3 regions of the Planococcus sp. APC 3906 genome follow, and region 1 is predicted to be linked to each of the others. Evidence: riboswitches for the same ligand, from Rfam matches in the RefSeq annotation. Region 1 holds a riboswitch; each other region holds the start of a gene.
The links. Region 1 has a riboswitch for lysine ahead of QMA09_RS11075 (Na+/H+ antiporter NhaC family protein). Riboswitches for the same ligand answer to the same signal wherever they lie in the genome.
Positions count from the first base shown of each region.

Region 2: linked by a shared signal. The riboswitch ahead of QMA09_RS12785 (transporter substrate-binding domain-containing protein) and the one ahead of QMA09_RS11075 (Na+/H+ antiporter NhaC family protein) in region 1 are both predicted to bind lysine.
Region 3: linked by a shared signal. The riboswitch ahead of dapA (4-hydroxy-tetrahydrodipicolinate synthase) and the one ahead of QMA09_RS11075 (Na+/H+ antiporter NhaC family protein) in region 1 are both predicted to bind lysine.

Region 1 covers NZ_JASDCW010000017.1:50,241-60,762, reverse strand. Annotated here, with positions in the region: gene QMA09_RS11080 (sodium-dependent transporter) at 1-868, opposite strand, end outside; gene QMA09_RS11075 (Na+/H+ antiporter NhaC family protein) at 1,070-2,644, opposite strand; lysine riboswitch at 2,758-2,941, opposite strand; gene QMA09_RS11070 (bifunctional metallophosphatase/5'-nucleotidase) at 3,012-4,355, opposite strand; gene QMA09_RS11065 (sulfite exporter TauE/SafE family protein) at 4,369-5,196, opposite strand; gene QMA09_RS11060 (DUF72 domain-containing protein) at 5,196-6,056, opposite strand; gene QMA09_RS11055 (DNA alkylation repair protein) at 6,308-6,985, shown strand; gene QMA09_RS11050 (hypothetical protein) at 7,153-7,338, opposite strand; gene sufB (Fe-S cluster assembly protein SufB) at 7,516-8,913, opposite strand; gene sufU (Fe-S cluster assembly sulfur transfer protein SufU) at 8,934-9,374, opposite strand; gene QMA09_RS11035 (cysteine desulfurase) at 9,364-10,522, opposite strand, start outside.
Region 2 covers NZ_JASDCW010000022.1:42,605-53,126, reverse strand. Annotated here, with positions in the region: gene QMA09_RS12810 (response regulator) at 1-43, opposite strand, end outside; gene QMA09_RS12805 (ATP-binding protein) at 33-1,631, opposite strand; gene QMA09_RS12800 (DctP family TRAP transporter solute-binding subunit) at 1,708-2,775, shown strand; gene QMA09_RS12795 (amino acid ABC transporter ATP-binding protein) at 2,875-3,609, opposite strand; gene QMA09_RS12790 (amino acid ABC transporter permease) at 3,640-4,407, opposite strand; gene QMA09_RS12785 (transporter substrate-binding domain-containing protein) at 4,471-5,316, opposite strand; lysine riboswitch at 5,449-5,630, opposite strand; gene QMA09_RS12780 (cation-translocating P-type ATPase) at 5,846-8,527, shown strand; gene QMA09_RS12775 (nucleotidyltransferase domain-containing protein) at 8,566-9,351, opposite strand; gene QMA09_RS12770 (SRPBCC family protein) at 9,537-9,986, shown strand; gene pgeF (peptidoglycan editing factor PgeF) at 10,095-10,522, shown strand, end outside.
Region 3 covers NZ_JASDCW010000009.1:35,321-45,842, reverse strand. Annotated here, with positions in the region: gene QMA09_RS07290 (iron-containing alcohol dehydrogenase) at 1-726, shown strand, start outside; gene QMA09_RS07285 (CoA-acylating methylmalonate-semialdehyde dehydrogenase) at 739-2,199, shown strand; gene QMA09_RS07280 (DUF2382 domain-containing protein) at 2,277-3,170, opposite strand; gene QMA09_RS07275 (Yip1 family protein) at 3,441-4,082, shown strand; gene QMA09_RS07270 (alpha/beta fold hydrolase) at 4,251-5,051, shown strand; gene QMA09_RS07265 (GGDEF domain-containing protein) at 5,067-6,002, shown strand; gene QMA09_RS07260 (STAS domain-containing protein) at 6,136-6,978, shown strand; gene dapA (4-hydroxy-tetrahydrodipicolinate synthase) at 7,025-7,915, opposite strand; lysine riboswitch at 8,074-8,252, opposite strand; gene QMA09_RS07250 (SAM-dependent methyltransferase) at 8,360-8,962, shown strand; gene ypfJ (KPN_02809 family neutral zinc metallopeptidase) at 9,030-9,878, shown strand; gene QMA09_RS07240 (TraB/GumN family protein) at 9,983-10,522, shown strand, end outside.

The DNA of each region.
Region 1 (10,522 bases):
CTACTGCAACGCCTTGCTGATTCGCCATGAAACCAAGTGCCGCGAAAACCCCGATACCAGCGAGCAATTCAAACGCCGAGTTCGCGAATCCGGTGATGAATGCATTGTTCGTGATATCCGATTTTTTCGGAAGGTAACTTGAATATGTGATCATGATCGCAAATGCGACAGACAAACTGAAGAAAATGTGTCCATATGCCGCTACCCAAACCTTCGGATCCATGATGGCATCAAAATTCGGCTTGAAGAATGCATCAAGGCCAATCATCGCTCCGTCAAGAGTTAACGCACGGATTACAACAATCAAGAAAATGACGACCAATGTCGGAATGAAAATACGGTTCGCCAATTCAATACCTTTTTTTACACCTGCGAATAGAATTCCCAGCGTGATGGCCCATACAAGCACCAAGGGAATGAATACACCCCAAACAATTCCGCCAGTTTGCCCTGGTGTCACTGTCAATTGAAGGAAATCGTTGAAAAGAAACGCCTCTGTATCAGTGCCCCACGCTTGATTGAATGAGAAAATCGTATAGCGCATAGACCAAGCGATGATGACAGCGTAATAGGTGGATATGACAAAGGAGACAAATACTGCCCACCAGCCCAGCCACTCCATTTTCTTGCCGCCCATTCTAAAGAATGACAACGGTGCGGATCCACGGTATTTATGCCCAATGGTGAATTCCAGAATTAGAATTGGTATCCCTGCGGTCAACAGAGCGAATAAGTACGGTATAAAGAATGCTCCTCCACCATTTTCATAGGCAACGTATGGAAAACGCCAGATGTTCCCCAAACCTACCGCCGAGCCGACTGCCGCCAAGATAAAACCGGCGCGTGTGCCCCATTGCGAACGTTCCATTTTTCTTCCCCCCTTTTTTGTCTGCTCCCATTTTTCTTACAGAAAAATAGGAAGTTTGTTTATTTTCAGATTATTGACTAATCTAAAATCAGTATAACTATGGGACCCTTTAAAGTAAAGATAATTCCGGAAATTTTTTCTTAAAAACTATTGCGGCAATAATAAAAAAGCAGAGATTTAAAATCTCTGCTTTCAAATTCACTAGCTATTTGCTTGTTTCTCTAAAATTGTAGTCCGTTTTGACCAGACAATGAATAATACTGCTAAAATGACGATCACTGTCAGCAACGACCACAGGAGTGAGCCGGTAAAACCTATGACGATATACCCGACAGCCGCAATAGCAGCTGATACCAATGCATACGGCAATTGCGTCATGACGTGGTCCATGTGGTTGCTTCCTGCCCCAGTCGATGAAAGAATGGTCGTGTCGGAGATTGGCGAACAATGATCTCCAAACACAGCGCCTGCTAGAACTGCTGCAAGTGCTGGCAACAATAATTCCGGTGCGGCTTGTGCCATGATATTGCCGGCAATCGGAAGCAAAATCCCGAAAGAGCCCCATGATGTTCCTGTCGAGAAGGCCATGACTCCTGCTAATGCGAATAAAAGCACAGGAAGGATCTCAATCGGCATATTGCTTTCAGTTACAAAATCAGCCAAATACAGCCCTGTTTCCAGTGCGCCGATCAAATAACTCAACGACCAGGCGAAGATTAAAATCAGCACAGCCCCAAGCATTGAACGCACACCTTCAAAGATGCCTTTTCCAACCCATGACGCTTTTGCCGTTTTGTTGTGCTTGAATTGGCGAACGTATAAGAGGATGGAAGAAATTGCACCCAATAAGCCACCCGCCATCAATGAAGCCGGAACATCCGTGTTTTCAAAAATTGCCCAGATATCCAAGGTTTGCCCTGCATTCTGATAGCCGGTCCAAACCATTGCGCCAATCGTTCCTGCAACCAGCAAGATAATTGGCAAAAGCAGATCTGTCACACGGCCGTGGCCATGAACCGGGAAGTCTTCTTTCATCTCACCCGGAATCGTTTTCTTGGCATCGAATAATTCGCCCGTGGTAATAGCGCGTGTTTCGTGTTTTTTCATCGCACCGAAATCGACATCGCGCACTGCGACGAAAAAGACGATTGCCAATGCTGCAACCACATAGAAATTCATCGGAGCCATCCAGATGAACGCTTCAAGTGCGGACATCTGAACGAAAGTCTGTGCCGACAAGATGCTGGCGATGATTCCGATGATAGCCGCTCCCCAGCTGGAAACTGGCGAAACCACACAAACAGGTGCAGCTGTCGAATCGATGAAATAAGCCAGTTTGGCGCGTGAAATTTTGTAGCGGTCCGTAATCGGGCGCGCTACTTGGCCAACTGCCAGCGCATTGAAATAATCATCGATGAAAATGACCATTCCGAGAACGACTGTCAGCACTTTTGCGCCTCGGCGCGTTTTGATGCGCTCAGATGCCCAGTCGGCAAATGCCATGCTGCCGCCTGACAGGCTGACAAACGCGGTGATGATTCCGAGCAAGAACAAGAACAGCAAGATAAAGACGTTGTACGCATTAAATCCGCCGTCCCAGAATGTGATGGCAAACGAATTGAAGATTTCCGCAGCGGCCTCTACCGGCGCGAAAGAAGTCAAGATGAACGCCGCAGCGACAATTCCGGCACCAAGTGATAAGAGAACTCGTTTTGTCAGCAGAACCATGACGATTGCCACAATTGGGGGTAAAATCGAAAAAATAGTGTTTTCCATGTTAAATTCCTCCTTTTTTAATAGGATGGAAGAGAAAGTAAGAAAAAAAGGCTGATTGTTCCCTATGGATACAATCAGCCTTCTACAATTCGTCTGTGCGGTAAAACATCAAACAACCCTGTAGCCCTTCATCTATGCTAAAACACAGACGACAGTGACATTCTTCTTCAGAATGCCCCCAGCCTCTTTTTCAGTGACAGCTGAAAAAGAAACTTCGGCAAAACTCCCTTTCGGATGCGAGCAACCATGTCAACCTTCCGCACCTTACTGATAAGCCTTGCAGCCTCTACCCATCGATATTGAATTCATTAAAAGCATAGCGCACAATATTAATGAAATCAAATGAATGTCAACTCCGAATTTTCACTTATCTTACCGGTTTCGTACGGAAAAATTGGCTAAAGACATCCCGCAGAAATTCAGGCATGAAATAAGTTTTTGGAGCTCGCTTCAACTCCGGGAAGAAATAACCGAATGTGAACATATCAAGTGTGATTAAATTGAACATTTCATCATGCCGCGCGCGGCGGCCGCCAATAAAGAGCTCATGTTCGACCAATGAAAAATTGACGCGGATCATGTTGCCGAAAACCGCTCCCCTGAACCCCATCCCTTTCAATTCAATTTTTGGCCATTCGGCATTCAACGACTGCAGGTAGATTTCCTTCAGCTCCGCTCCGCTTAACTCAATCAGGCACAAATTGATCGGATGCGGCAGCATTTTATGGAAGTCATAGCGCGTCATCTCACCGAGCGGCATATCTTCCATAAATAGCCCGGCATTGAATAATGCACAATCAGCACCGGAATATTCGATCATTGCCTGCCCAAAAAGTTCAGCAAGCTCCGAGTCCTTAAACCATTCCGCTTTCAATGCCTTTTCATTATAAAAAACCGGTTCGTTCAATTGCATTTTGCCTTCCTCGATGAGCATGTCGTTGAACCCTTCATCTTTGCTGCGCAAATCAGCCGTTTCAATCAGCTCGGCTTCGCGCTCTCCCGTATCAGGGTCGATGGTGATATGGCCAATGAACATGCCGAACTTCCCTGCAGCGCCGAGCAGCGAGCCATTGATCATTTTTCCTTCGTGGAAAATATGATGGGTGTGCGCGCCAAGAATAATATCCAAGTCGCTGCACATTTCAGCCAACAGTTCATCTTCCCTGATGCCGAGATGCGACAGGCAGACGATAAAATCGACGTTCCCTTTCAACTCTGCAGCCGCTTCGATGATTGATTGCTTTGCATCAGATACCGTCCAGCCAAGGCGTTTGTAAAAAGGCGTGAATTCCGCAGTCGCCCCCACCAAACCGATTTTCCGCCCTTCTGCAGTCCTTATGACCTTGGAGGGCTTTGCCCAAGTTGGACGCAGGCCATCCGCAGTGAAAAGATTCGAAACTACCACATCAAAATCCGCTTGAATATATAATTCGTCCAGCTCTTCTTTCGACAATGTAATGCCTTCGTTGTTTCCGATGGTCACTGCATCATAGCCAGCATCGTTCAGAAGATCCACATTGCCCTTTCCAGCAGTTCCTTCTGTAAAGGGGTGCGAGCGGTCAACATGGTCGCCAATGTCCAAAATCAGGCATGTATCGCCCGTTTCCTCATGCCAGCGCTTGCGTTCATGCAAAAAGGCACGGATCTCCGGCCAATGCGAAAAATGGCTATGCAGATCATTTGTATGATAAATATGAATGGTTTCCCCCATGTTCTGCACCTCTTTAAAAACTGAATAATCCTTCGTAAATCGAACGCAAGCCAAGGATCAGCAATGCGATCCGTAAAATGACGACAAGCGTCTCTGATTTCATCTTTTTGTTCAATGAAGCGCCTATTTTTGCGCCGATGTATGCCGAAGGTACAATCGCCAGTGTGTAAATCCAAGGCACATTGCCCAGCGAAATATGCGTGATGGAATTGATGATCGAAGATAAGAACACCATCAGCATCGATGTACCAACCGCGACATGCGGCGGGAACAAAAATAGCAAAATCATCGCTGGCACCATGATGGAGCCTCCGCCGATGCCGAACAGCCCTGAAGCGAAACCGACGCCGAATGTCAACAACAACGCGAACCAGATGGGATAGCCATAAATGTATTCCTTGTTCATCGAATCCGTGAACGTATTCTTTTTGCCGTTCTCGACAAACCAGTAAACGGCCTTTAATTTGTCGCGAACCAATAATAGCAAGGATAGGAAAACCAATAGAATTCCAAAGTATAAATTGAATGATGGCAAATCGAGCCCTTTATTGACAAAGGCGCCCACGACTGTACCCGGTGCGCTGCCCGCAAAAAAGATGAGCGCGCTCCGGTAGTCGACCGTCTTGACTTTCATATAAGATAAAGTAGACGACAAGCCGGTGAAAATCATCATGATGACAGATAGACCGACGATTTGCTGAGGGCTTAAATCAGGGAAGAAAGCGACGGCGGTACCGAGGAACAGCATCGCCGGCACCAGAATCACGCCGCCTCCGAGGCCTATCAGCGCTCCTACAATGCCCGAAAATAACCCAGCAATCGCCAGTAATACGAACTCCATTAAAATCCTCCTTCAAATAAATCCAGTTGCTTGGCAGACAAACCATTGAATTCCAAGCCATTCATGCTTTGAAACTGCTTTGCATCTCCAGCAGCGTGGCCGCCGGAATTATTATTGAATATGACGTAAACTTTATCGGAAGATTTCTGAAGAGTTTCAGCCGCGTTGCTGATTTCACGCAGTTCTTCATCATTGTAATCATACAGATAACGGACTTCCCGCCATTTTTGGCCGCCCCCGGGATTTGTCCAACCATGAACATTGCGTCCGTGGATACGCAATAGCGCTTTGTCGCTGCGCGTAGAAGCTGCCACTAGCGGGACGGAGCCATCTCCGGCCTGCGGTTCATCACACACCGTATGGATCAAATTGTTTTCCTTTAAAAATTCCAGCGTCTTTTCGCGGAATTCCGGTGCATACCAAGATTGGTGGCGGAATTCAATCGCCAAATCGAACTCTTGCAATTGGCCCGTGATTTCCCTGATTTGTTCCACATTGTCCTTCTGGCAATCAAACCAAGGCGGAAATTGCAGCAGAACCATCGCCAGTTTTCCCGCCTCTTTCATGGGACGGATCGATAAGCGGAACGCTTCAAACATTTCGTCTCTGCTGTCGAAAGGATTTTCCCCACGCAAATGCCCAGTCATGCCTTGGTATGCTTTTACGACGAACTGAAAGCCTTCTGGCGTCTCGTTTATCCACTTGGTGATATTGCGCGCCGGCTGAACGGCATAGAATGAGGAATCCAGCTCGACAATCGGGAAATGAGCACTATAGTCAATGAGTTTTTCAGTCTTTTTAGAATCAGGGCTGTAGACGTCCGGATGGTCGCCCCAGCCTGTCAATCCCACGTATATCATCGTCCCGCCTCCATTTTCACTGTTATTTTATGATAGCATAGAAAAAAACGAACGTCTTTTATGAGGACGTCCCTTAATCGAATGTGCTGGCTTTCAGCTATTTGCAGAATAGAGGATGAAAGAATACTATTTAGCAATTTCTTCTATATAATGCAGACAGCATCCAGCTTAATCAAAATCCTATATAGTTTCATTTCCCACCTATTGAATATGCTACACTTTTTTAAAAAGCTGATTGGAGATGGTAAAAGATGAAAACAGAGTGGGACCATAACAAGCTTATTGAAAAATTCGAAGCGCACCGCGATGAAAGCTTAGCCCTCCCCATGGCCGCCTACATGAGAAACCAGTTCCCTTTCCTGGGCATTAAAACACCTTTGCGAAAAGCTTTGCTAAAAGAGCAGTTTTCCGAATGCCGCCTTCCAGAACCGGATTGCTTGGCGCAAGAAGTCTGGACGCTTTATAAGCTTCCGGAACGCGAATACCAATACGCTGCAATCGCTCTGCTTGATAAGATGAAAAGCCATTTATCGATCCACGACCTCCCTTTTCTTCGCGAATTGGTGGAAAGCAAGTCATGGTGGGACAGCGTCGATTCCATCGCGCCGCGGATTGTCGGCCACGTGGTTTTGCACGAACGAAATGCCGGTACTGCCGCCATCTTTGACTGGTCAAGTGCGGATAATATGTGGACCAACCGGGCAGCCATTCTCCATCAATTGAAGTTTAAGCAAGCTACAGATACCGAGGTGCTCAGCCGCATTGTTTTACAGCATGCCGCTTCACCCGAGTTCTTTCTCCAAAAGTCCATCGGTTGGGCGCTGCGGGAATACGCCAAAACCGATCCGGAATGGGTGAGAGATTTTGTTGCTGCTTCTGCACTGCAGCCGCTCAGCAAACGGGAGGCATTGAAAAACATCAAAAAATAAAAGCTCGGGGCAGATGCACCGGGCTTTTATTTTGGTGTTCAACACCCATCTCCTTACCGATGATTGGAAGATTCTCCATCAGTTTGTACAGAAAAATAACCTTGGGCATACCGTTAGCATGCTCAAGGTTAGTCTCTCTTATCCAAATGAAATTTCATTTCAGCCTCTTAAAAAAGCCCACCGAGCCCTTTGCTTCCTATGACGGATTTTGCAGATTCCAAGAGTTCGTTTCTTTCATTTTCATCGATTTGTCCATCATCGTAAGCTTGTTTAGCTTGTATGATTACGTCTTTTGCTTGCGCCAGATCTGCGTTGCTAAGCTTTGCCTTTAATGCATCAAATGCTTGGCTCATGTGCAATAAACCTCCCCATATTTTATCTTCTTGGTTTATATACCCTTTGAACAGACTGTAAAACCGTGCAATTTTTCCAGCAGAAACTCCCCGAGTTTACATTCGGCACCCTAAAACTTCACAAAAAAATAGCCCTTGGCATGGTCAAAACCATACCGAGGGCTATTCATTAATTCATTAACCGATCGAGCCTTCCATTTCAAACTTGATCAAACGGTTCATTTCTACCGCATATTCCATCGGCAATTCTTTCGTGAACGGTTCGATAAAGCCCATTACGATCATTTCTGTCGCTTCTTGCTCAGAAACACCACGGCTCATCAAGTAGAACAATTGCTCTTCAGATACTTTTGAAACTTTCGCTTCATGCTCCAAAGATACATTGTCATTCAAGATTTCGTTGTATGGAATTGTATCAGATGTAGATTGGTTGTCCATGATCAGCGTATCGCATTCGATGTTCGAACGCGCGCCGTCGGCTTTGCGGCCGAAGTGGACGATTCCGCGGTAGGAAACTTTCCCGCCTTGTTTCGAAATCGATTTTGAAACGATTGATGAAGATGTATTCGGAGCCAAATGGATCATTTTCGCTCCGGCATCCTGGTGCTGCCCTTTGCCAGCGATTGCGATCGACAATGTCATGCCGCGTGCGCCTTCGCCTTTCAAGTAAATAGCTGGGTATTTCATCGTCAATTTAGAACCGATGTTGCCGTCGATCCATTCCATTGTACCGTTCGCATCAACAAAAGCACGTTTCGTTACAAGGTTGAAGACGTTGTTCGCCCAGTTCTGGATAGTTGTGTAGCGGCAATAAGCGTCTTTTTTCACGATGATTTCAACTACAGCAGAGTGCAATGAATTCGTCGTGTAAACCGGTGCTGTACAACCTTCTACATAATGAACGCTTGCGCCTTCATCAACGATGATCAACGTACGCTCGAATTGGCCCATGTTTTCCGAGTTGATTCGGAAATATGCTTGAAGCGGTGATTCCACTTTAACGTCTTTAGGGACATAGATGAACGATCCGCCTGACCATACTGCAGTATTCAAAGCTGCAAATTTATTGTCTGCAGCCGGAATAACTGATTGCCAGTATTCCTTGAACAAGTCTTCGTTTTCACGAAGTGCAGAACCAGTATCTTTAAAGACGATTCCCATGTCTTCCAATTCAACTTTCATGTTATGGTAAACAACTTCGGATTCATACTGTGCTGAAACGCCTGCAAGGTATTTCTGCTCCGCTTCAGGAATTCCGAGTTTGTCGAACGTCGCTTTGATTTCTTCAGGCACTTCATCCCAAGAAGTCTGGCTTTGTTCAGATGGTTTTACGTAATACGTAATTTCATCAAAGTTCAATGAACCCAAGTCGCCGCCCCATTGTGGCATTGGCATTGAGTAAAACAATTTAAGAGCTTTCAGGCGGGAATTGAGCATCCATTCCGGCTCTTCCTTGATTTTCGAGATTTCTCTGACGATTTCTTCCGTCAGACCGCGTTTGGATCTGAAGATCGATACATCTTTGTCATGAAACCCATATTTATAATCGCCGATTTCTGGCATTTTCTTAGCCATCGCCGTTCCTCCGTTCTGTGTTACGATTTTTCTTCGCTTTGTACACCCTTTTCCATGGCTTTCCATGCAAGCGTCGCGCATTTGATGCGTGCTGGGAATTGCGAAACTCCTTGAAGAGCTTCGATATCACCCAGGTCGATCGAGTCATCATACTCTTTGCCGAGCATCATGTCTGAAAAGATGTGCGAAAGTTTTAACGCATTTTCCACTGGTTGGCCTTTTACAGCCTGCGTCATCATTGAAGCGGATGCCATGGAAATCGAGCAGCCTTCGCCGTCGAATTTCGCATCTTTGACAATCCCATCCTCGACTTGGAGCGTCAGCAAGATGCGGTCGCCGCAAGTCGGGTTGTTCATCTCTATATTAACACTGTTCGTGTCAAGCGTGCCTTTATTGCGCGGTGTTTTATAATGATCCATAATCACGCGTCGGTATAATTGGTCTAAATTATTAGAAGACATCGTTGAAATACTCCTTTGCTGAACGCAGTCCTTCTACAAGGCGGTCGATATCCGACTCGTCATTGTAAAGATAGAAGCTTGCGCGGGCTGTGGCTGAAACGTTCAGCCATTTCATAAGCGGCTGTGCACAATGGTGGCCAGCGCGTACAGCGATTCCGCTCATATCCAAGACTGTTGCAACATCATGTGGATGGACATCATTCAAATTGAATGTGACAATGCCTGCCCGTTTTGCCGGATCTGCGGGGCCGTAAATTTCTAGCCCTTCAATCCCGCTCATTTTGTCCATCGCATAGGCAGCCATTTTATGCTCATGCTTTTCGATTTCATTCAAACCGATATCATTGAGAAAATCAATGGCTGCACCTAAGCCGACAGCACCGGCAATGATCGGTGTTCCGCCTTCGAATTTCCACGGCAGCTCTTTCCATGTAGAGTCATAAAGGCCGACAAAATCAATCATTTCGCCGCCGAATTCAACTGGTTCCATGTCGTTCAAAAGAGCTTTTTTGCCGTATAACACACCAATGCCAGTCGGTCCGACCATTTTATGGCCTGAAAACGCGAAGAAATCGCAGTCCAGATCCTGGACATCAATTTTCAGGTGCGGAGCAGCTTGCGCTCCGTCCACGACCATGACCGCTCCGACTTCATGAGCGAGTTTCGCAACTTCTTTTACCGGATTCATCGTGCCTAGGACGTTGGAAACGTAAACCATGGAGACGATTTTTGTCCGGTCAGTGATTGCTGCGCGAACTTGTTCCAATGAAATCGTTCCATCTTCTTCAAGTTCAATATATTTCAGGACAGCTCCGCGTTCTTTCGCCAATTGCTGCCAGGGAATAATGTTCGAATGGTGCTCCATATAAGTGATGACAATTTCATCGCCTTCTTCGACGTTTGCCCGGCCATAACTTTGAGCAACCAAATTAATTGCTGTCGTTGTGCCGCGCAGGAAGATGATTTCTTCTGTCGATTTGGCATTGATGAATTTGCGCACTTTTTCACGGGCGCCTTCGTATTTCTCAGTAGCACGATTGCCAAGTGTATGGACGCCGCGATGGACGTTCGAGTTATCGAATTCGTAGTAATTTTTCAATGCTTCGATTACTTGAACCGGCTTTTGTGAAGTAGCGGCGCTATCCAGG
Region 2 (10,522 bases), on a different contig from region 1:
CGTCTTCGATCAATAACACAGTAAATCCTTCATCAATTGCCATGCGGTTCATCCTCCTCCATCGGGAAATCGATTATGAACGATGTCCCTTCCCCGTGCTGGGAAGAGACGCTAATCGTTCCTCTTGCTTTGTCGACAATCTGTTTCACCAAATACAGGCCATAGCCGGTGCCTGTTATTTTATTGGCCGTGAATCCTTTTTCGTAGATCTTGGGCATATGCGTTTCCGGGATCCCGGAGCCGTTGTCTTCCACCAGAATCGCGCAAATGCTGGGCGATTGTTCAATGCTGATATCGATGCGCTTCGCGTCTTTGTCGGTGCCTTCAAACGACCCGAACGCGTTTTCAATCAAATTGCCGAGCACCACCACGAAATCATGCTGGTCAGATCCCGGCGGAAAATCGGTAAAACGGCTATTGGCGTCAATGGCGACGTCGATTCCCAGCTCTTTCCCCCTTTTCACTTTGCTGAGCAGAAGGCCTGCAATGGCATCGTTCCTGATTTTTTCATTGAGGAAATAAGCGGACAATTCCTGTTCTTCAGCTGCGTGGTGAGCCAGCTGCAGCGCTTTTTGCGGTTTGCCGAGCTGAATCAAACCTGCGATGGTATGCAATTTGTTCATGTGTTCGTGGCTTTGCACGCGCAGTGCGTCCACGAAGTTTTTGACGCCGGTCAGTTCTTCTGCCAGTTTCGCCACTTCCGTTCGGTCCTGGAAAATAGCGACGGCTCCGATCAGCTCATCGTCTTTCCAGATCGGGATGCGGTTGCTGACGATGACTTTGCCGCTGACTTTGATTTCTTCGTTGTAAACCGCCTCGTTTTTTTCGACGATTTCCGGCAGACGGGTGTCTTTTAAGACCGAACGGATCGGGCGGCCGACAAATTCGCCCGTGACATTAAAGATCTTTTTCGCCTTTTCGTTGAATACCGTGATGATTTCGCTGCTGTCGATGGCGATGACGCCTTCGTTCATCGAATGGAACGTCGCCGTCCGCTCTTCGTGCATCCGTTTGATTTCAAACGGTTCCAGCTGGAACATCTGCTTTTTGATGTGGTTTGCCAGCAGGATCGAGCCGAGCAGCCCGAACAGCAGCGTCACGACGACGATGAACAGGATTTCTTTTGACAGGCCCGACATGATGTCGAGGACGCTCGGGATGCGGTTGCCGACCACGACTACTCCGGTCTGGTTCAACTCGCTGTCTTTTATCGGCACGAATGCCCGGATGACGGTGCCGAGTTCCCCTTTCGCTTTCGAGAAATACGTATGTTCCGCAAAAGAAGGCTCTTCGTCCGTGCCTTCCGAAATGGTGCCGAGCATGTCCGGGACCGGGTGGGAATAGCGGATTTTCTCCATGTTCATGACGACGATGTAATCGGCTTCGTTGATGGTCCGGATTTCTTCGACGACTGGATTGATCTCTTTCCAGCCTTTGGGCTGGTTGATAGCCGATTTGATATCGGACAATTCAGCGACTGTCCGCGCCGTGTTCATCGACCGCAGCCGGAGTTCCCGCTCTTCGGTCTGCTGGATATTGACCGCAATGACAAGTCCGCCGATCAACAGCGAAAAAATCACCACGGCATAGGACAGGATCATGATTTTCCACCGGATGGGAAGCTGTTTCATCTTCCGCCCTCCTTTCGCTTTACGGATAACGGGCTTGTGATTATGCTTATGGTATGGATTTATGAGGAGGCCAATTGTGAACAAAACTTATAAATACGCGCTGCTTTTATTGATTGGCATGGCGGCTATTGCCTTGATGGTCTTCCAGCGCATTTCATCCGAAGCGGAGACTTTGCCTTATGATGACGACCAGGAAGGGCTGAGCGGCCAGATTGTTTTTAAATTCAGCCATGTGGTCGCCGAGAACACGCCAAAAGGACAGGCGGCGGACAAATTCGCCGAACTGGTTTATGAAAAATCAGATGGCGCCATCCAAATCGTCGTTTTTCCGAACGGCAGCCTGTATTCGGATATTGAAGAAATCAATGCCTTAAAAGACGGGCAAGTCCAGATGATCGCCCCTTCGACCTCCAAACTCACGAGGCTGTCCGAGAAATGGGGCGTGTTGGATCTGCCTTACGCCTTTACTTCTTATGCTGCCATCACCGAAGGCGTCCATGGGCCGATTGGGGATGAGCTGCTGAAATCGCTCGAAGCGGACGGGCTTAAGGGGCTCGCCCATTGGCCCAGCGGATTTAAGCAATTGACCAGCAATAAAGGGCCCATCGAAAAGCCGGAAGACCTGGCCCGGCAAACGTTCCGGATCATGCAAAACGACATCATCCAATCCCAATTCAACCTGCTCGGCGCAACGGCCAAGCAGGAATCCTTCAACTTCACTTACAACCTGATCGAAGCGGGTGAAGTGGACGGCGAAGAAAACACCATTTCCAATATCTACTCGAAGAAATTCTATACTGTCCAGGACCATATGACAATCACGAACCATGGTTATTTGGGTTATGCCGTCATGATGGACCAAGATGTATGGAACCAGCAAACGGATCAGACGCAGCGGATTTTGCTGGAAGCGATGAACGAAACCACTGCCTGGAACGATGAAAATGCGCAAAAGCTCGAGTCGGAACAACTGCAGCTCATTAAAGAAAAATCGGCTATCCGCATACATGAACTTTCCGAAAAGGACAAGCTCGAATGGGAAGAGAAATTGGCGCCGGTTTATGCCGAATACGCCGATGCGATCGGAGCCGGCTTGTTGCAGGAACTGGCTGCACTTCAGAAGAAACACCTGGAAAACCAGTAAACGCATGCACAATAAAACCCGCAGCCAGAGAGGCTCTTGAACCTCTCTGCCCTGCGGGTTTTGCCTTTGTTCTCGGTGTTAACGATAGGCTGGAACGGTTTAGCGAAGCGTCCGTTTCAAAAACTCCTGGGTCCGCTCTTTCTTCGGATGGTTGAAAATCTGTTCCGGCGGCCCTTCTTCCACAATGACGCCTTTGTCCATAAAGACGACCCGGTCTGCGACTTCTTTAGCGAATTCCATTTCGTGCGTGACAATGAGCATCGTCAGCCCGCTTTTTGCTAAGTCTTTCATGACTTTCAGCACTTCACCGACCATTTCCGGATCAAGTGCCGAAGTCGGCTCGTCGAACAGCATGACCTCGGGCTCCATCGACAACGCGCGCGCAATCGCCACACGCTGTTTCTGGCCTCCGGAAAGCTGTTCCGGCTTCGCGTTGACGTATTGGTCCATGCCCACGACGTGCAGGAATTTCTTCGCGGTCTTTTCGGCGTCCTGCCGTTTGCGCTTCAGCACCTTGATCTGCCCGACGACGCAATTGTTCAGGACGTTGTGGTTGTTGAACAAATTGAATTGCTGGAACACCATGCCGAGCTTCGTGCGGTAGGAATGGATGTTATGATGGGCATCGAGAATATTTTTTCCGTTGTAGATGATCTTGCCGCCGCTCGGTTTTTCGAGCAGGTTGACGCAGCGGAGCAGCGTCGATTTCCCGGATCCCGAGGACCCGATGACGCATACCACTTCCCCTTTGCTGACAGAGAAATCGATATCTTTCAACACTTCATTCGTTCCGAAGGATTTGCTTAAATGCTGGATTTCAATTACTTTTTCCATAAGGTCTCCTCTTCTGCTTCTGCGGATTTCTTATTCTTTGATTTTGTGCTCCGTGTCTTCCGGAGTGACCACTTGCATCGGCAGTCCGCCGATCATGCTGTAATTGGACGGCCCCGCCATCTTGCGCTCAAGCTTGCGCAGCAGCAATGTGATGGTGAACGTCATGACAAAGTACAAGACGCAGGCAATGAAGAACGATTCGAAATACCGGAAATTATTGCCCGACACCGATTTGGTCTGGAAAAATAATTCCGTCACACCGATGACGTTCAATACGGCCGTATCCTTGATGTTAATGACGAATTGGTTGCCGGTTGCCGGCAGGATGTTGCGCACGACCTGCGGCATGACGACATTCATCATCGTCTGGAAATGGTTCATGCCGATTGCCTGTGCCGCTTCGAACTGTCCTTTGTCGACCGAAATGATGCCGCCGCGGACAATCTCTGCCATGTATGCGCCGGTATTGATCGAGACGATGAATATCGCCGCCGTAAAGACATCCATATCAATGCCGAACGCCATCGCCGAGCCGTAGAAAATGACCATCGCCTGTACGATCATCGGCGTGCCGCGGAAAAATTCCACATACGCGGACAGCAGGAAATTGATCGTTTTCTGGAACAGGCGCTTCACGCCGCGCTCCGGCATCGGAATGGTGTTGACGATGCCGATGATCAACCCGATAGCGGCGCCGATCAGCGTGCCGATGATGGAAATCAGCAGCGTCATGCCGGCTCCGCGCAGGAACATCGGCCAGTTGTTTGTAAGTATCGTGATAACCCATTCAAGACTCATGGTTTTCCTCCTAAAAAAATTTAAAGCCGGCTGCATTTAGCTGCAGCCGGCACCGCCTAAGCTTTATTGGGCAGCTGGTTGGTTTTGGATCGCTGTATCCATGATTTCCTGGCGCTGCTCTTCCGAGATGCCAGCCAATGTTTCGTTGATCTGCTCCGTGAACTCACTGCCTTTTTCCAAGCCGACTGCAACCGCTGTGTCGTCTTCTGACGTTTCAAAGCCGTCCGTGAATTCCACCATTGCAAAGTTTTCGTTGGCAGCGGAAGCACTGACCGCTTCCGGGCGCTCTGAAACGTAGCCGTCGATTATGCCGGACTCAAGTGCAACCCGCATTGCCGGGAAGCTTTCCATTGCCGTTTCTTTGGATACGCCTTCGATCTGGTCGATGACCGAGTAATGGAACGTGTTCAATTGCGCTGTGACTTTCGCGCCGTTGAAATCTGCCAATGTGCTCGCGCCTTCAAATTCGCCGCCTTTTTTCACGACCATCACCAATTCCGATGTGTAATAATGATCGGAAAAGTCGATGGTTTCTTTGCGTTCTGCTGTCGGGGACATGCCCGCAACAATGGCATCAATCTTGCCGGAGTTCAGTGCCGGCACCAAGCCGTCCCATTCCGTTTTGACGATTTCCAGTTCCATCCCGAGATCTTCCGCGATTTGTTTCGCGATTTCCACATCGTAGCCGCCCGCATATTCCGCATTGCCGGAAATCTTCACAGCGCCATTGGAATCATCGCTCTGCGTCCAGTTGAACGGCGCGTAGCCCGCTTCCATCCCTACTTTAAATGTCTTGCCTTCTTCACTCGAACCGCCGCCCGACGATGCGCCTTCTTCCGACCCACATCCCGCAAGCAGCATACCCAGTGACAGCATAGCCGTTAACATCAACCCTGATTTCTTTTTCATCTTCTCATTCTCCCCCTCGTGTGTTCTGTAAAATAGTTCTGAATACAGCAAAAAGGGCAGCTATGTACAAAAAAAGACCTGAGATAGACTCAGATCGCTATATGCATAGTTGCCCTAAATCCTCTTTTCCCGTATCGAGATAGCACACCGCATCAGACTGGGAGTCCCATGCGGCAGTCCTGCAATTGTTCACTGCAGACCCAGCAAGTAATAATGAGAACTATTACAAACTTCGGCGGTCTTTCCTTCTCCATAGCATCCTTGCTTCTCAAACTCTTCTATGGACTAATAAATCCCGCGCCTCTACCTCACCGGAAAGTGAGGTTATATTCACTTGTTTTTCATAGTCTACATTATTACTTTTTTCCTGTCAACGCCGCCCTAAATTCCATTCCACGCTCGACTGCTGGACCTTGCCATCAATCAAAGCTGTCCATAGAATCTGGAGCTGTTATAATTAATTCGAATATTCAATTTATTTAGGATGGTGTTATCCATTGAACGCCAGAAAACGGAGGGAGAGTTGGCCATGGATTTTCACGAGATGGACCGGGCGCAATTGCTGGAGGCAGTCAAAACCGATCCGTTGCACGGATTAAGCGCTGAAGAAGCCCGGCTGCGCCAAGACAAGCACGGCTTCAATGTATTGGCTGAAGCCAAAAAGCAGTCCCTGCTCCTGTCTTTCTTCAGCCAATTCACGGACTTGATGATTGTGGTGCTATTGGCCGCTGCCGTTATCTCTTCCGTCCTTGGCGAATGGATTGACGCGGCTGCGATTGTGTTGATCGTCATCCTCAACGCCTCCCTAGGCTTCTATCAGGACCGCAAAGCCGAAAAATCACTGGAAGCGCTGAAAAAACTTTCAGCTCCCCAAGTCCAAGTGCTGCGCAGCGAGAAATGGGCACGCCTGCCTTCGCGCGAAATTGTGCCGGGTGATGTAATACGTTTCTCCAGCGGCGACCGCATCGGAGCGGACGTGCGGCTGATTGAAGCGGCCAGCCTGGAAATCGAGGAATCCGCACTGACCGGTGAATCGATGCCCGCTGCGAAGCGGACCGAATCGCTGGCGATTGTCGACCCGAACCTGGCGGACATCAGCAATATGGCGTTCATGGGAACATTGGTGACAAGAGGCAGCGGCGTCGGGGTGGCCGTCAGTACCGGCATGAACACCGAAGTCGGGCAGATTGCGGGGCTTTTGCAGGCGTCCGAAGGGATGGATACGCCGCTGCAGCGCAAGCTCGGGCAGCTCGGGAAAATCCTGATCATCGCCGCTTTGCTGCTGACGCTGTTAGTCGTTGCCATCGGTGTATGGCGCGGCAACGATTTTTACACGATCTTTTTTGCGGGCTTGTCGCTTGCTGTCGCCGCGGTTCCCGAAGGCCTGCCGGCTGTCGTCACCATTGCCTTGTCGATTGGCGTCCAGCGGATGATCAAAAAAGACGCAGTGGTCCGTAAACTGCCGGCTGTTGAGATTCTGGGCAGCGCTTCTGTCATTTGCTCGGACAAGACCGGCACAATGACTGAAAACGAAATGACCGTTACACATTTATGGAGCGGCGGGCAGGAATGGACGGTCGAGGGAACCGGGTACGAGCCGGATGGCCGTTTTTTTGAAGCAGGCACCCCCGTCGAATTGCAAGGCGTCCCTGCGCTGCATGAGCTCCTTTTATATGGGATGTTATGCAATAACGCGAAAGTTTTTAAGAAAGACAAGGAATACGCCATCGAGGGAGATCCGACCGAAGGCGCCATGGTCGTGGCCGCGATGAAAGCGGGCATAAGCGAAAAATGGCTCATGGAAAATTTCACCGTGGTCCAGGAGCTGCCTTTTGACTCTGAACGCAAAATGATGAGCGTCATTGTCAAAGACAGGAACGGGCAGCTTCTCGCAGTGACAAAAGGGGCTCCTGATCTGTTGGCCACCCACTGCGGTTCGATTCGATGGGGCGCGCAGCAGCTGCCGCTCACTGCTGAACGGGCTGCCGAAGTGGAACGCGCGGTAATTGGCATGGCCAGCAATGCGCTCCGCACGATGGCGATTGCCTATAAACCGCTGCCCCCTCAGAAAGACATTTTTACCGAGCAGGAAATTGAAAAGGACCTCGTGTTCATCGGGCTCGAGGGGATGATCGATCCGCCGCGCGAGGAAGTGAAAGCCGCCATACAGGAATGCTGGAACGCCGGTATCCGCACGATCATGATCACCGGGGATCATGCGGTAACAGCGCTGGCGATTGCCGAAAAACTACACATTTCCGGCGAGGACGGCATTGCAGTGGAAGGCAAAGAGCTGGACGAGATGTCGGCGGAACAGCTGCAGGAAGTCGTGGAAAAGGCTTCCGTGTTCGCCCGGGTCACGCCCGAACACAAGCTGCGGATCGTCCAGGCACTGCAGCAAAACGGCCGCGTCGTCGCCATGACTGGCGACGGCGTCAACGATGCGCCTGCCCTCAAGACGGCGGATATCGGCGTTGCGATGGGCATCACCGGCACAGACGTCGCAAAAGAAGCCGCTTCCCTTATCCTGCTCGACGATAATTTTGCAACCATCAAAGCGGCGATTGTCGAAGGGCGCAATATTTATGATAATATCCGAAAATTCATCCGCTATCTGCTGGCGTCCAATGTCGGAGAAATCCTCGTCATGCTGTTTGCGATGATCCTCGCATTGCCGCTGCCGCTCGTTCCGATTCAGATTCTTTGGGTCAATCTCGTGACGGACGGGCTGCCGGCAATGGCACTCGGGCTCGACCGCCCTGAAGACGATGTCATGAAAAAGAAACCGCGCGATCCCGCTGAAGGCGTCTTCGCCAGAGGCCTCGGCTGGAAGATCCTTTCCCGCGGTTTCCTCATCGGCGCGGCCACTTTGGCGGCGTTCCTCTTTGTCTACGAGCGGAATCCGGCCGACCTGCCTTATGCGCAGACGACCGCTTTCGCCACACTTGTCATGGCGCAGCTCATCCATGTTTTCGATTGCCGCAGCGAAAAAACGATTTTTGCGCGCAATCCCTTCGGCAATAAATACCTCATCGGCGCCGTGCTGTCTTCTGTGGCGTTGTTGCTGGCCGTCATCTACCTGCCGCCGCTTCAGCCGTTTTTCCGGACCGTTTCCTTGGCCGCGGCCGATTGGCCTTTGATTCTCGGCCTTGCCGCCCTGCCAACATTCCTGTTAGCCGGGACGTTCTTTTTCAAATCCAAAAAAGACTGATCTGCTTTTTCCAAGCCGATCAGCCTTTTCGGCTGTAATTATTTCCAGACTTGTTCCAAAGTCTCTCTGAATAAGGAATCGAGCTTATCGGTCGGGTCGCCGATGCGCGGGGGCAAGGTTTTTGCATAAGCTTCCAGCGCTTCGATTTCGTTGTCCAGGAATTGGTGGATGGCCGGGATCCGATGCTCGAGGTCCAGCTCTTCCCCCGCTTTCTTGCGCACCAGCAAATCAAGGATTTCCTCTTTCAACTTCCCATCGGGCACAAGCGCTTCCATCAAGTCGTAAAAATCAATCGGCGGAATGGTCTGGCGCTCTTTGATCCAAGCCGCTGCCAACACAGGACGCAATGCGTAAAAATATTTCTTGATCTTCACCTGTTCTTTGCTGAGGTGGGTTCGGTAATTGCTTTTCGCCATGTTCAAATAATGGTAGAGGCTCGCGTTCGGGAAAAAAACTTCATCTTCCAGCCCTTTTAATTTCTCCTTGAACGAATAGGCCTCGTAATACTGGATCTCGCTGTACATCCACTCCAGAAATGGCGGGTTGCTTTTCCGGAACAGCCGCAACGCTTTCGTGATTTCCCATCCGCTGATGTCGAGCATGTCGTTAATCGGCATCTCGATGACATCGCGCTTGTCGCCGATGCCTTGCGGGTCGATCGCCAAATACCACTCCGGCTGATGGATGTAGACGAACCGGACGTCGTAATCGCTGTCCGTTGACGGAAATCCCCATGCCCGGCTGCCGGACTCAACCGCAAACAACACCTTTACTTGGAATTGCTCTTCGATTTCTTTTAACTTTTCCTGTATGATTCCATCCATCCACGCCACCACTTTCGCCTGTTATTTGATTAGCATAATGGATTTGCTGCTGGATGCCAAATTGCTCCTCAATCAAAGCAACAGTTCTTTTTATTTAAATATTCCGATATATTAGCGGTTTAATGATTTCTTCGTTGTATAATAGAACCAGAAATCATCTTTTACTCCAGGAGGCGAATGAACGCATGGCTCATACAAAACAGACCATCTTCATCAATGCTCCACTTGAAAAAGTTTTCCGCTACACCATCAATCCTGAAAACTGGGCACATTTCTACAATAACTTGGCGTCCCCGAAAAAAATTGACGGCAACGGCGAGGTCGGCACCATCGTTGAAGCCGAGTATGCCATCATGGGCATGCATTTCCCGGAAACCATTCAAGTCACGGAGTGTGAAATCACCGACACGACTGCAAAATGGACCGGCATGATGAGCGGCAGCTTCAACGCACGGCAATCAAGCTATTACGTTACGAGAGACTCTGGCACAGAGCTCAGTTTTGAAATCGAAAGCTATATCCCAGATGACTTGTTCGGCAAAATCACCGACCGGATCATCTACGAACGCCTGAGCCGGAACTCCGCTGCCCATACGCTTGAAAACATCAAAGCCATTTGCGAAAGTTCGGACTAGCGTAAAAGGAGAGTGCGCAGCACAGCGTGCTTTCCTTTTTTTGATTGGCTTATGTGCGCTGCTGCTTTATATTTTAGAGAAGGACATCCATTGAAAAGAGGTGCGAAGATGAAATCGATTTTTTATACGGACGACAGCAAGCTTCTTGCAGGCATCACAATGAAGGACGAAACGGCACCGGAAGCGAATAATATGGCGCTCCATGCGTGCGAGGATCCTGCAGTGATTGTTGAAAACCGGGCAGCCCTTGCTGCCTCGCTCAACCGCAATTTGGATGATTTGGTGTGCGCCCAGCAAACCCATAGCGCCAATTTTCACCGCGTCGAAACGGCGGATAAAGGACGCGGTGCCACAGAATTGGGGAGCGCGATAGCCGATACGGACGCGCTTTATACATACGAACCGGGCATCGTGTTGTCGAGTTTTGCGGCCGATTGCGTGCCGCTCTTGTTTTCAAATGAATCGGCCGGCGTTGTCGGCGCGGTACATTCCGGCTGGCAAGGAACGGTCAAAGAGGTTTCATTGAAATTATTCCA
Region 3 (10,522 bases), on a different contig from region 1:
AAGATGATGATCAAGCAGCCTGCGTTCATGCCGGCTGTGGCGATCGTCGATCCGCTGCTGTCGATGTCGTCGCCGAAAAAAGTCACAGCGGCCACCGGCGTTGACGCGTTGAGCCATGCAGTGGAAGCTTATCTATCGAAAAAGGCTCATCCGATGACCGATGTCCTCGCGATGGCTGCCATCAAACTGATTGTACCGAATTTGCGCAAAGCTTATGCGGATTCGGAAGATACTGCGGCGCGTGAAGCGATGTCGACAGGATCGATGTATGCAGGGATGGCGTTCTCGAACGCTTCTGTCTGTCTGGTGCACGGCATGTCCCGGCCAATCGGCGCATTATTCCATGTGCCGCACGGTGTTTCGAATGCCATGCTGCTGCCGGGTGTGCTGGAATTCAGCAAAGATGCGTGCGCCGAGCGTCTAGCTGATTTGGGTCGCGTCTTCGCTGGAGACACTGCGGTGCTGACAGACGAAGAGGCGGCGCAATTCGCAGTCGATGAAGTCAAACGGCTCTGCCTGGATCTGGAAATTCCGAATTTGCGCGATTGGGGCATCGATGCAGACCAATTCACCCGCTCAATCGTTAAAATGGCAGGAGATGCGCTGGCCAGTGGCAGTCCCGGCAATAATCCGCGAATCCCGGACCAGCAGGAAATCGAAGAGCTGTACCGCGTTTGTTTCGATTATGAATTTACGGCAAGCGGAGCGGCAAAAGCAAAACTTTAGGAGGAAACAATTATGGACACAATGACAAAGAATAGATTGAAGAATTATATCAATGGCGAATGGGTGGAAGCAAAAACAACGAAATTTGACGAAGTACCGAATCCGGCGACGGGAGAAATCCTTGCGCAAGTGCCGCTTTCCACCTTGGACGATGTCGATGACGCAGCAAAAGCAGCGGCAGCGGCCTATAAATTATGGAGCAAAACAGCGGTTCCGCGGCGCGCACGCATTCTGTTCAAATACCAGCAGCTGCTGGTCGATCATTGGGACGAACTGGCGGAATTGATCACAGTGGAAAACGGCAAAAGCTTTGCCGAAGCCAAAGGGGAAGTGCAGCGCGGCATCGAGTGCGTCGAATTTGCAGCTGGTGCGCCTACCTTGATGATGGGCAAGCAATTGCCTGATATCGCAACGGACATCGAATCCGGCATGTACCGCTATCCTGTCGGCGTCGTCGGCGGCATCACGCCTTTTAACTTCCCGATGATGGTGCCATGCTGGATGTTCCCGCTGGCGATTGCGCTCGGCAATACATTTGTACTGAAGCCTTCAGAGAAAACGCCATTGCTTGCGAACCGCCTGGCGGAATTGTTCGAAGAAGCGGGATTGCCAAAAGGCGTCTTCAATATCGTCCACGGCGGACGCGAAGTCGTCAACAGCATTCTTGAGCACCCGGGCATCCCGGCCATTTCTTTTGTCGGTTCACAGCCGGTTGCGGAATATGTCTATAAAACAGGGACCAGCCACGGCAAACGCGTCCAGGCATTGGCCGGTGCAAAAAATCACTCGATCGTCATGCCGGATGCGCAGCTTGACCCGGCGGTAAAAGAAATCGTTTCGGCCGCTTACGGTTCTGCTGGCGAACGCTGCATGGCTTGCGCAGTCGTCATTGCGGTGGGAGACGTGGCCGACACATTGGTTGAAAAATTAATGGAAGCGGCAGACAGCATGAAAGTCGGCAACGGCATGGACGAAGGCGTCTTCCTTGGCCCGGTCATCCGCGACGAGCACAAAACGAAAACGGCTAATTATATTGAAATCGGCCAGCAGGAAGGTGCTTCACTGCTGCGCGATGGGCGCGAAGATGCTTGCATGCAAGACGGAGGCTATTTCATCGGCCCGACTATTTTCGACAACGTGACGACCGATATGCGCATTTGGAAAGAAGAGATTTTTGCGCCGGTCCTGTCGATTGTCCGTGTGGCAACTTTGGAAGAAGCGATTGAACTGACCAATAAATCCGATTTCGGCAACGGCGCTTGCCTCTTTACTGAAAGCGGGCGCAGTGTGCGCTATTTCCGCGAGAACATCGAAGTTGGCATGCTCGGCGTCAATTTGGGCGTTCCTGCTCCGATGGCGTTCTTCCCGTTCTCAGGCTGGAAAAACTCATTCTACGGAGATCTTCACGCCAACGGTTCGGACGGCGTCGAATTCTACACAAGACGAAAAATGCTGACAGCCCGCTGGAGCTGATCGGTGACATAGCAAAGCCCCCGGAAATGAATTTCCGGGGGCTTTTGCATCGTTATTTATCTATTCAGCTAGTGACATTAGAAGCGGTTGCGGTCTTTATCTTCCACATCTTCGTCAATGTCTGCTACTTCTTTGCGGACTGTTTCTTTCACATGCTCTGTATCTTGGACTTTGCGTTTACCGATGACGATTTCTTCAGCTACTACGTCTGTTTTCGTCACTTCTACACGCTCTTCCGTCAATGGCACACGGATTGTGTCGCCTTCTGTGTAAGCATCTTTGGAATCAAATGAATGATTCGTATCTGTCGAAGCCGTTGAATCGTTCACTGGGCGGCGCTCAACGTATACTTCTTCGCGCTCAACAGGGACTTCGATTGTCTGCTCATTTTCAACAACGTGTTTGCCGACATTCACTTCACCAGTTTGCACGCGCTCTTTGTCGACATGCAAGCGTTCTTCATGAAGGCGCAATTTCTCTTCTTCACTAGCCGATGATACACCATTTGTGTTTCCAGCCGTTAAGCCATCGTTTGTATTGCCGGCAGCAAAACCTTCACGGGAAGATGAAGTTCCGCGTTTTTCATGGAATGAATTATACGATTCGTTGTAGTCGCTGTCGACGTAAACCAGTAGTTTACCTTCTTCAAGTTGGCGGCGCGATTGTTCCGCATCTTTTTCATTTAACTTCAAGCTGTTGAAGGCATCGCCTGAAGCTTCTTCGCCTGCCAGCAAGTTGATGAATTTGCCCATGAAGCCTTCTTCTTGCTGCGGTGTGCCGTTTGCTTCTGTTGAATCCGCGTCTACATGCACATGCGTCTGGCGCTCTACCATCGCTACTTGGTCGTGGTTTTGCGCAACGACGTAAATGTCATCTTCGCTATAGCCCTGTGATTTCAATTCTGTGATTTTATTCAATACTTCTGCCTGTACGTCATATGCGCCGATCAATTTGTTTTCGTGGTTTGTCATTATGAATTCCTCCTAAGTGTGTGGTTCGATGTAGAACCTAAAAGTTAAGGTAGAGGTAGTGTACCCACCCTTTTCAGTTTTATAAACATATCAATTGGCCGCGGAAGCCGAAAAACAATAAGCAATTGGAAAATAAAATCCAGAGAATTGAAGTTTCTTCTTATAATACATATTTAATAAAATACGGAAACGGGTAATAGATAACTATTATAAAATTTCTTGGAACTGCTGGCCGCCATATCGATATTTTGATGAAAGGAGGAGGGAATTATGGTAAGAGAAGATCGTTTAAGCAAAGAGCGCGGGGTGAATCCGTTCACCGATATTTGGCTGCGAACCCGTGAAACAGTCCGTTTCGTCATCGACCGAAAATCGGTCAAATACATCATTCTGCTTATCGTTCTGACAGGATTCGCATCCGGCCTGCTGGGGATGATGAACACCCGCAGTTCGGACATGGCACCGTGGGCGGCTATTCTTCAGGCGTTGATCACCGGTCCAATCGGGAGTGCAGTGGGCTATTTCCTAGGTGCAGCTATATTGACGCTTGTAGGGCGGCTGTTCAAAGGAACGGCGACTTATCAGGAAATGTTCAAAGCGCTTCCTGCAGCGCAGATACCACAGATTTGGCTGTTGCCGCTGCTGATCATTTGGGCGCTAGCATCACCGGAAACTTTCTTTGCAGACCGCGCTGATGTGGCGGGGAACCCCATTGTGGCGATTATGTCTATCGTAATGGCGGTTGTCTCGGTCTGGACATTCATCATCGTCTGCAAAGCGGTAGGCGAAGCGCATCGTGTCTCGTCTTGGAAAGGGTTTTTCATTGTTGTGCTGCCAGGCATCATCATTACGATATTTGTTCTTCTTATTGTCTTTGTCATTTTCGCATCGTTTTTCAATCAATTTTATTGAGAAAAGATGGAACAAACTAAATAGGGTGAAATATGCTTTTTGGACTGTCTAAATTATATATAACAGGGTAATTAGTCTAAGATGAATTTATTGCAGATATTGATGGTATTCTAGAGCAAGGAAGATTTTTATAGAGATAGCATTGCTTAAAGCAAGGGGGAGTTGCAAATGGCACAGCAAGTGATTCACCGAAATAATATAAAGATATATGGAAATGGAGAAAAAACCCTGTTATTTGGACACGGTTTCGGCTGTGATCAAGAGGTATGGAGTGGTGTAGCTCCTGCTTTTACAGAACAATACCGCGTAGTTCTTTTTGATTACGTCGGTTCTGGCCAAAGCGATAAATCGCAGTATTCAGTAGAGCGCTACAACTCGCTGCACGGCTATAAGCAGGATTTGCTGGATGTCTGCGATGAGCTGCAATTGAAAAACATCCTGTTTGTCGGCCATTCAGTCAGCAGCATGATCGGTATGCTGGCGTCTATTGAGCGGCCGGAGCTTTTTGAAAAACTGGTCATGATCGGTCCATCGCCATATTACCTGAATGACGAAGACTATCAAGGTGGATTTGACCAGTCTGACATTGCTGAATTATTGGATATGATGGAAATCAATTATAAAGAATGGGCGAAGTATTTAGCGCCAGTCGTCATGCAGAACGAAGAGCGCCCCGGTTTGGCGCAGGAATTTGAACAGATCCTGTGCGCAAATGATCCGGTGATTGCCCGCAAATTCGCGGAAGTGACATTTTTATCGGATGTTCGCAGTGAGCTAAGCAAAGTCCGCGTTCCAACATTGATATTGCAGCCGCAATTCGATGCCATTGCTCCGCCAAATGTAAGCCGGTATGTCCACGAGCACATTGACGGCAGCCAGCTTGTCGTGATGGAGGCGATGGGCCATAATCCACATTTGAGCGACCCGGAAGAAACGGTTTATTGCATCAAAGATTTTCTAGAACAATGAGGAGTGTGGCCGGTTATGGAAAAGCAATTGCAATTCGCGCCTTTGGCATATCTTGTCTTCGATCGTGGGCTTAAGGTGCTGGAAATGAATGAAGCGATGCGAAACATGCTTAGCAACAAAAGCCCGAAGCATTTTCACGAAATGTTGACGATCGCATCGATGGTTTATTTTCAGACATATTTCTTGCCGGCCATCACCCTTCACGGCAAAGTGAACGAAATGTTTCTGACAATCAAAGGTGCAGCCGGTTCTGTTCCTGTATTGATGAATGCAGTGGAGAGGGAAGGACGCTTTGAATGTGCCATGATCGAAATGACCATCCGCGGTGAATACGAAAGAGAATTGCTTCAAGCGAAGCAAAACGCAGAACAGATCAATCGTGAGACAGCGGCAGCTTACGAAGAACTGCAGCATCTTCTTGGTGAAGTGAAATGCAAAAAAGCAGAGCTCGAAAGACTCAATGCCGATTTGCATCAGCTCGCAAATGTCGACTCGCTTACTGGCTTGAAAAACCGCCGCTATTTGGAACAGGAACTAGCAGGATTGCTCGTCAAATCAGAATTCGGTTTTCCGTTATCGCTGCTGGCAGTGGATATTGATTTTTTTAAGCGCGTCAATGATACGTATGGCCATCAAATGGGCGATGCGGTGCTGCAGGAATTGGCGGGTAAACTTTTGGGCGAAACTGAAGGTGAAGGTACTGTTGCCCGAATGGGAGGAGAAGAATTCATTATTCTGATGCCGGGTTATAGCATTGAGTGGGCAGAAGAACTCGGTGAGAAGCTATGCAGAAACCTGGAAATGGCCGATTGGCAGCATGTTCCGATCACTGTCAGCATAGGTGTTACAAACTACCAGCCTGGAGACACAGCCACAAAGCTTTTTGCGCGCGTAGACAAAGCGCTTTATGCATCCAAAAATGCAGGTCGCAATTGTGTGACGGTCGGTTGAGTGGGCTCGCTTTTATTTCCCGGGCAATAATTTCATGAAAGTTTTTAGCGGGAAAATTTGGTGTATCCTAAACCCTTTATTGGCAGGTATAATAATGACAAAGAATGATTAATGCTACTCCAGGGGGTACCACATGAAAAGGGAAATTACATTGCTTGGCCAACGGGTGGAAGAAGATAAATATTTAATCGCCCAATTGATTCAGGAAGAGGCATTTAAAGATGCTGCTCCGTCGGATATCGCAGGCTATGAAGAACTATTGAAAGCGGTTGTGGAATTCCGTTCAGGGCTGATCGGCTTGATCGGAAAATCCATCAAGAATTTCTTGGATCCGCAAAAAGCGTATGATGAAATTACAGAATGGGGCCATGCCACCGGGAATTATTTCCTGAAAGAAGGCATCATGCTCGACAGCGCTTTGGCAGAAACGAATATTTACCGCAAGCATATCAGCAAAGTCATCAAGTCGGAAGCTGTCCACGAAGGCATCGAACTTGAAGTGCTTTTCGACGTTATGGAATTTTTCCACAGCCTGCTCGATCATGCGGCGTATTCTTATAGCTTCGCTTACATCAATTCGTATCAAAAAAATCTCGAAGAAGCGCGGAAAGAGTATTTAGAACTGTCTTCGCCAGTCGTGCCCGTCAATGACGAAATTGCGATTTTGCCTCTTATCGGGGCAATCGAGGTGGACCGCGCAGAGCACATTCTGGAGAAAACGCTTCTATCGGTTGGAAACTTGGACGTTTCTACGTTAATCATTGATTTGTCGGGCGTCGTGAAAGTCGATACGATGGTGGCGCAACAAATCATCCGGCTGGTCGAATCGCTGAAACTGATCGGCGTGCACGCAGTCCTGACCGGCATCCGGCCAGAAATAGCGCAGACGATTACGCATTTAGGCGTTGATGTCCGGCAGCTGGCGCTTGGCGGCAGCTTGAAGCAAGCCTTTAAAAAACTGACTGCTGAAATTTGATGCAAAAAACCCGCTGAAGCCTTCGCTTCAGCGGGTTTATTTTTAATTATTGTGTAGTTGCCGTTTTTACGACCGGCGCTAAAGTTTCTTGTAACGTCAGTGTTTCTTGTTCCGTCAACGGAATCATCGGCAAGCGTACACCGCCGACCGCTATGCCTGCCCAGTTTAGGGCTGATTTAACAGGAACCGGATTCGGTGCAGCAAATAGCGCATTCATGGCTGGCAGGAGTGTGCGGTGAAGCTGCGCGGCTTTTGCTGTGTCGCCGGCTTTAAAGCTCGAAATCATCTCTTGCATTTCACGGCCGATGATGTGGGCGGCTACAGAAACGATGCCAGCTCCGCCGATGGCAAGTAGCGGAAGCGTCAAGCCGTCATCGCCGCTGTATAAACTGAACGTATCCGGTGTGCGCTCAATAATCTCGGCTGCTGCGTCCAGGCTGCCGCTTGCTTCTTTGATGGAGACGATGTTGTCGATTTCCGATAAGCGCACAATGGTGTCGACCGACAGATTGACGACGCTGCGCCCCGGAATATTGTATAGCATGACTGGCAGATGAGTGGCTGCTGCAATCGCTTGGAAATGCTGGAACATGCCTTCTTGTGAAGGTTTGTTGTAATATGGTGTCACCAGCATGATGGCATCAGCGCCCGCTTCTTCTGCGCCGCGCGTCAACGTGATTGAAGCACGTGTGTTGTTTGAGCCGGTTCCCGCAATGACGGGGATGCGGCCTTGGACCGTGTCGACGACAAACTTGAAAAGATCGATTTTTTCGTCCGCTGATAAAGTCGGCGATTCGCCTGTAGTGCCGGCTACCACCAATGCATCGCTCCCGGTTTCAATCAAATGTTCCACTAAGGCTGCAGTTGCTGGGAAATCGATGTCGCCGCTTGCGTCAAAAGGCGTCACCATTGCTGTCACTACTTGTCCGAAATTCATAAATACCACCCTTTTCTCATTTTTTTAGTCTGTTGTATTGTCTGCTGCTGCGTTGATCGTGCGTAATCAGAGGCTGCAAGCGTATCGGAAAAACAAAAAAGCAGCAACGAGGGGTCTCGTTGCTGCGATAGGATTGGCGTGTAAAGCGCCCAATCCATGCGTCAGATAGCCCCCCATATAGTCTCCTATATGACAGTCCTGCATTTGTTTAATGCAGACCCAGCAGCTTCGGCAATGAGCGCCTGGCCACTTCGGCAAATCCCCCTTTCAACAGCTGTCGCCGGATCTCATCATCCTCGAACTGTTTACTGATGGTTTTTGCGCCTCTATCCTCACTCCGAAAAAGCGGAGCAAGAAATTATTGAATTAGCTAGACTTTACCAAATTCCTGCTTGAATTGCAAGTATGCAAGGCTTGATTACACAAAGAATCGAGGAGATTTTGATGGACGAACGCCAATACGACCACGACCTGAATATCCATACTGCGGGCATCCAGCAGGGATTCCATGATTCTTTCCATTACAATCGCTACGAGCCGACACCATACGGACTGCTTGAGACATTGTTCAACAACCACCGCTTATCGGAAACCGACCAGCTTGTCGATTTCGGCTCCGGCAAAGGACGCCTCAATTTTTTGGTGCACCATTTGTTCGGTGCGGCAACAACTGGTGTGGAAATGGATCAAGGCCTTCACCAACTGGCTTGTGAAAACCTGGAATCATACGTGCAAAAGCGGCCCACGGCAAAAGGGAGGATCCGTTTCACATGCACGCTTGCTGAACAATACCGGATCCATCCCCGCGACAATAAATTCTATTTTTTCAACCCGTTTTCCGTTCAGATTTTCATCTCGGTCATCAATAATATCCTGAAGTCCACAGAACGCTCGCCGCGGCCTGTCGAGCTGATCTTATTCTTCCCGTCAGATGATTACATTGGCTATTTAGAGCATAGCACGGCATTTGAACAATTCCGGGAAATCGAACTGCCGGGAGTAGAAGGCGATTTAAGAGAGCGATTTTTAATTTATCGACTCCTTTAAAATGGATTAAAAGCAGTACCGAACGGGGTATAGCTTATTAAAAGTGATTGGCGAGGAGAGGGAAAAGATGAAATGGAAAGGCAGAGCGGGCAGCGGCAACGTTGAAGACAGGAGAGGCAGAGGGGGCGGAGGCGGAGGCCTGATTGCCGGAGGCGGCATCGGCGGCTTGCTTATTGTCTTGCTGATATCATTTCTCGGAGGCGACCCGGACGCCATATTGGATACAATGGGCGGCGCCCAGCAATCAAATGAACCTTATGTGGCTACCCAAGAAGAAGAGGAACTGGCGGAATTTGTATCGGTCGTTCTCGCGGATACCGAACAGGTATGGACGGAAGTGTTCGCAGAAGAAGGCTTGGAATATGAGGAGCCGACCTTGGTGCTTTATACAGGCAGCGTCGATTCGGCATGCGGCACAGCTGGCGCATCAGTAGGGCCATTTTATTGCCCCGGCGACCAGAAACTCTACATCGATTTGAGCTTCTATGAAGAATTGCAGACACAGTTCCAGGCGCCCGGGGATTTCGCGATGGCTTATGTCGTTGCGCATGAAGTGGGGCATCACGTGCAAAATCTGCTCGGCACGATGGGCAAGGTACAGCCGATGCGCAATAAGCTGAGTGAGGAAGACTATAACGAATTGCAAGTGAAGCTTGAATTGCAGGCAGATTATTATTCCGGCGTCTGGGCGCATCATGCGCAAGGCATGGACCTTCTTGAAGAAGGAGACTTGGAAGAAGCGATGACGGCAGCGAGTGCGGTGGGCGATGATACGATCCAGAAGCGCTCACGCGGTTATGTCGTGCCGGAAAGCTTTACGCACGGCACGTCGGAGCAGCGCAAGCGCTGGTTCTATAAAGGCTTTGAACATGGCGATCTGCGCAACGGCAATACGTTCAACGCAAAAGGGCTTTGACGCGCCAATAGTTGATATTTTCGGCGATGTGATTCATTATTGAAATAGACAGTCTTTTCGCCTTGCGGCGGAGGGAAATTAAGTTCTGTGAAGGAAGTAAATCCATGCATGAAGAAAATATAACGCGTCTGCACATCGACGGCCGGGAAATCATTCTCATCGGTACAGCACACGTTTCGCGCCAAAGCGCGGTGCAGGTCAAAGAAGTCATTGAAGCGGAGCGGCCGGATTCGGTTTGCATCGAGCTGGACGCTCAGCGCTACCAGTCGGTGACTGACAAGAGCAAGTGGAAAGAAACCGATATTTTCAAAGTCATCAAGGAAAAGAAATCGAGCTTGCTGCTGATGAATTTGGCCATTTCCTCGTTCCAGAACCGTTTGGCCGATCAGTTCGGCATCAAGCCGGGGCAGGAAATGCTTCAAGGCATTGAGTCCGCCAAAGAAACCGGCGCCGAGCTGGTGCTTGCCGACCGCAACATCCAGGTCACGTTTTCCCGCATCTGGAGCAATATCGGCTTTATGGGCAAAGCGCAGCTGCTGACATCTGTGTTCTACAGCATTTTCAGCAGCGAAACGATTTCAGAGGAAGACCTTGAAAAGATGAAATCGCAAGATACGCTGAATGCGGTCTTGAACGATTTCACC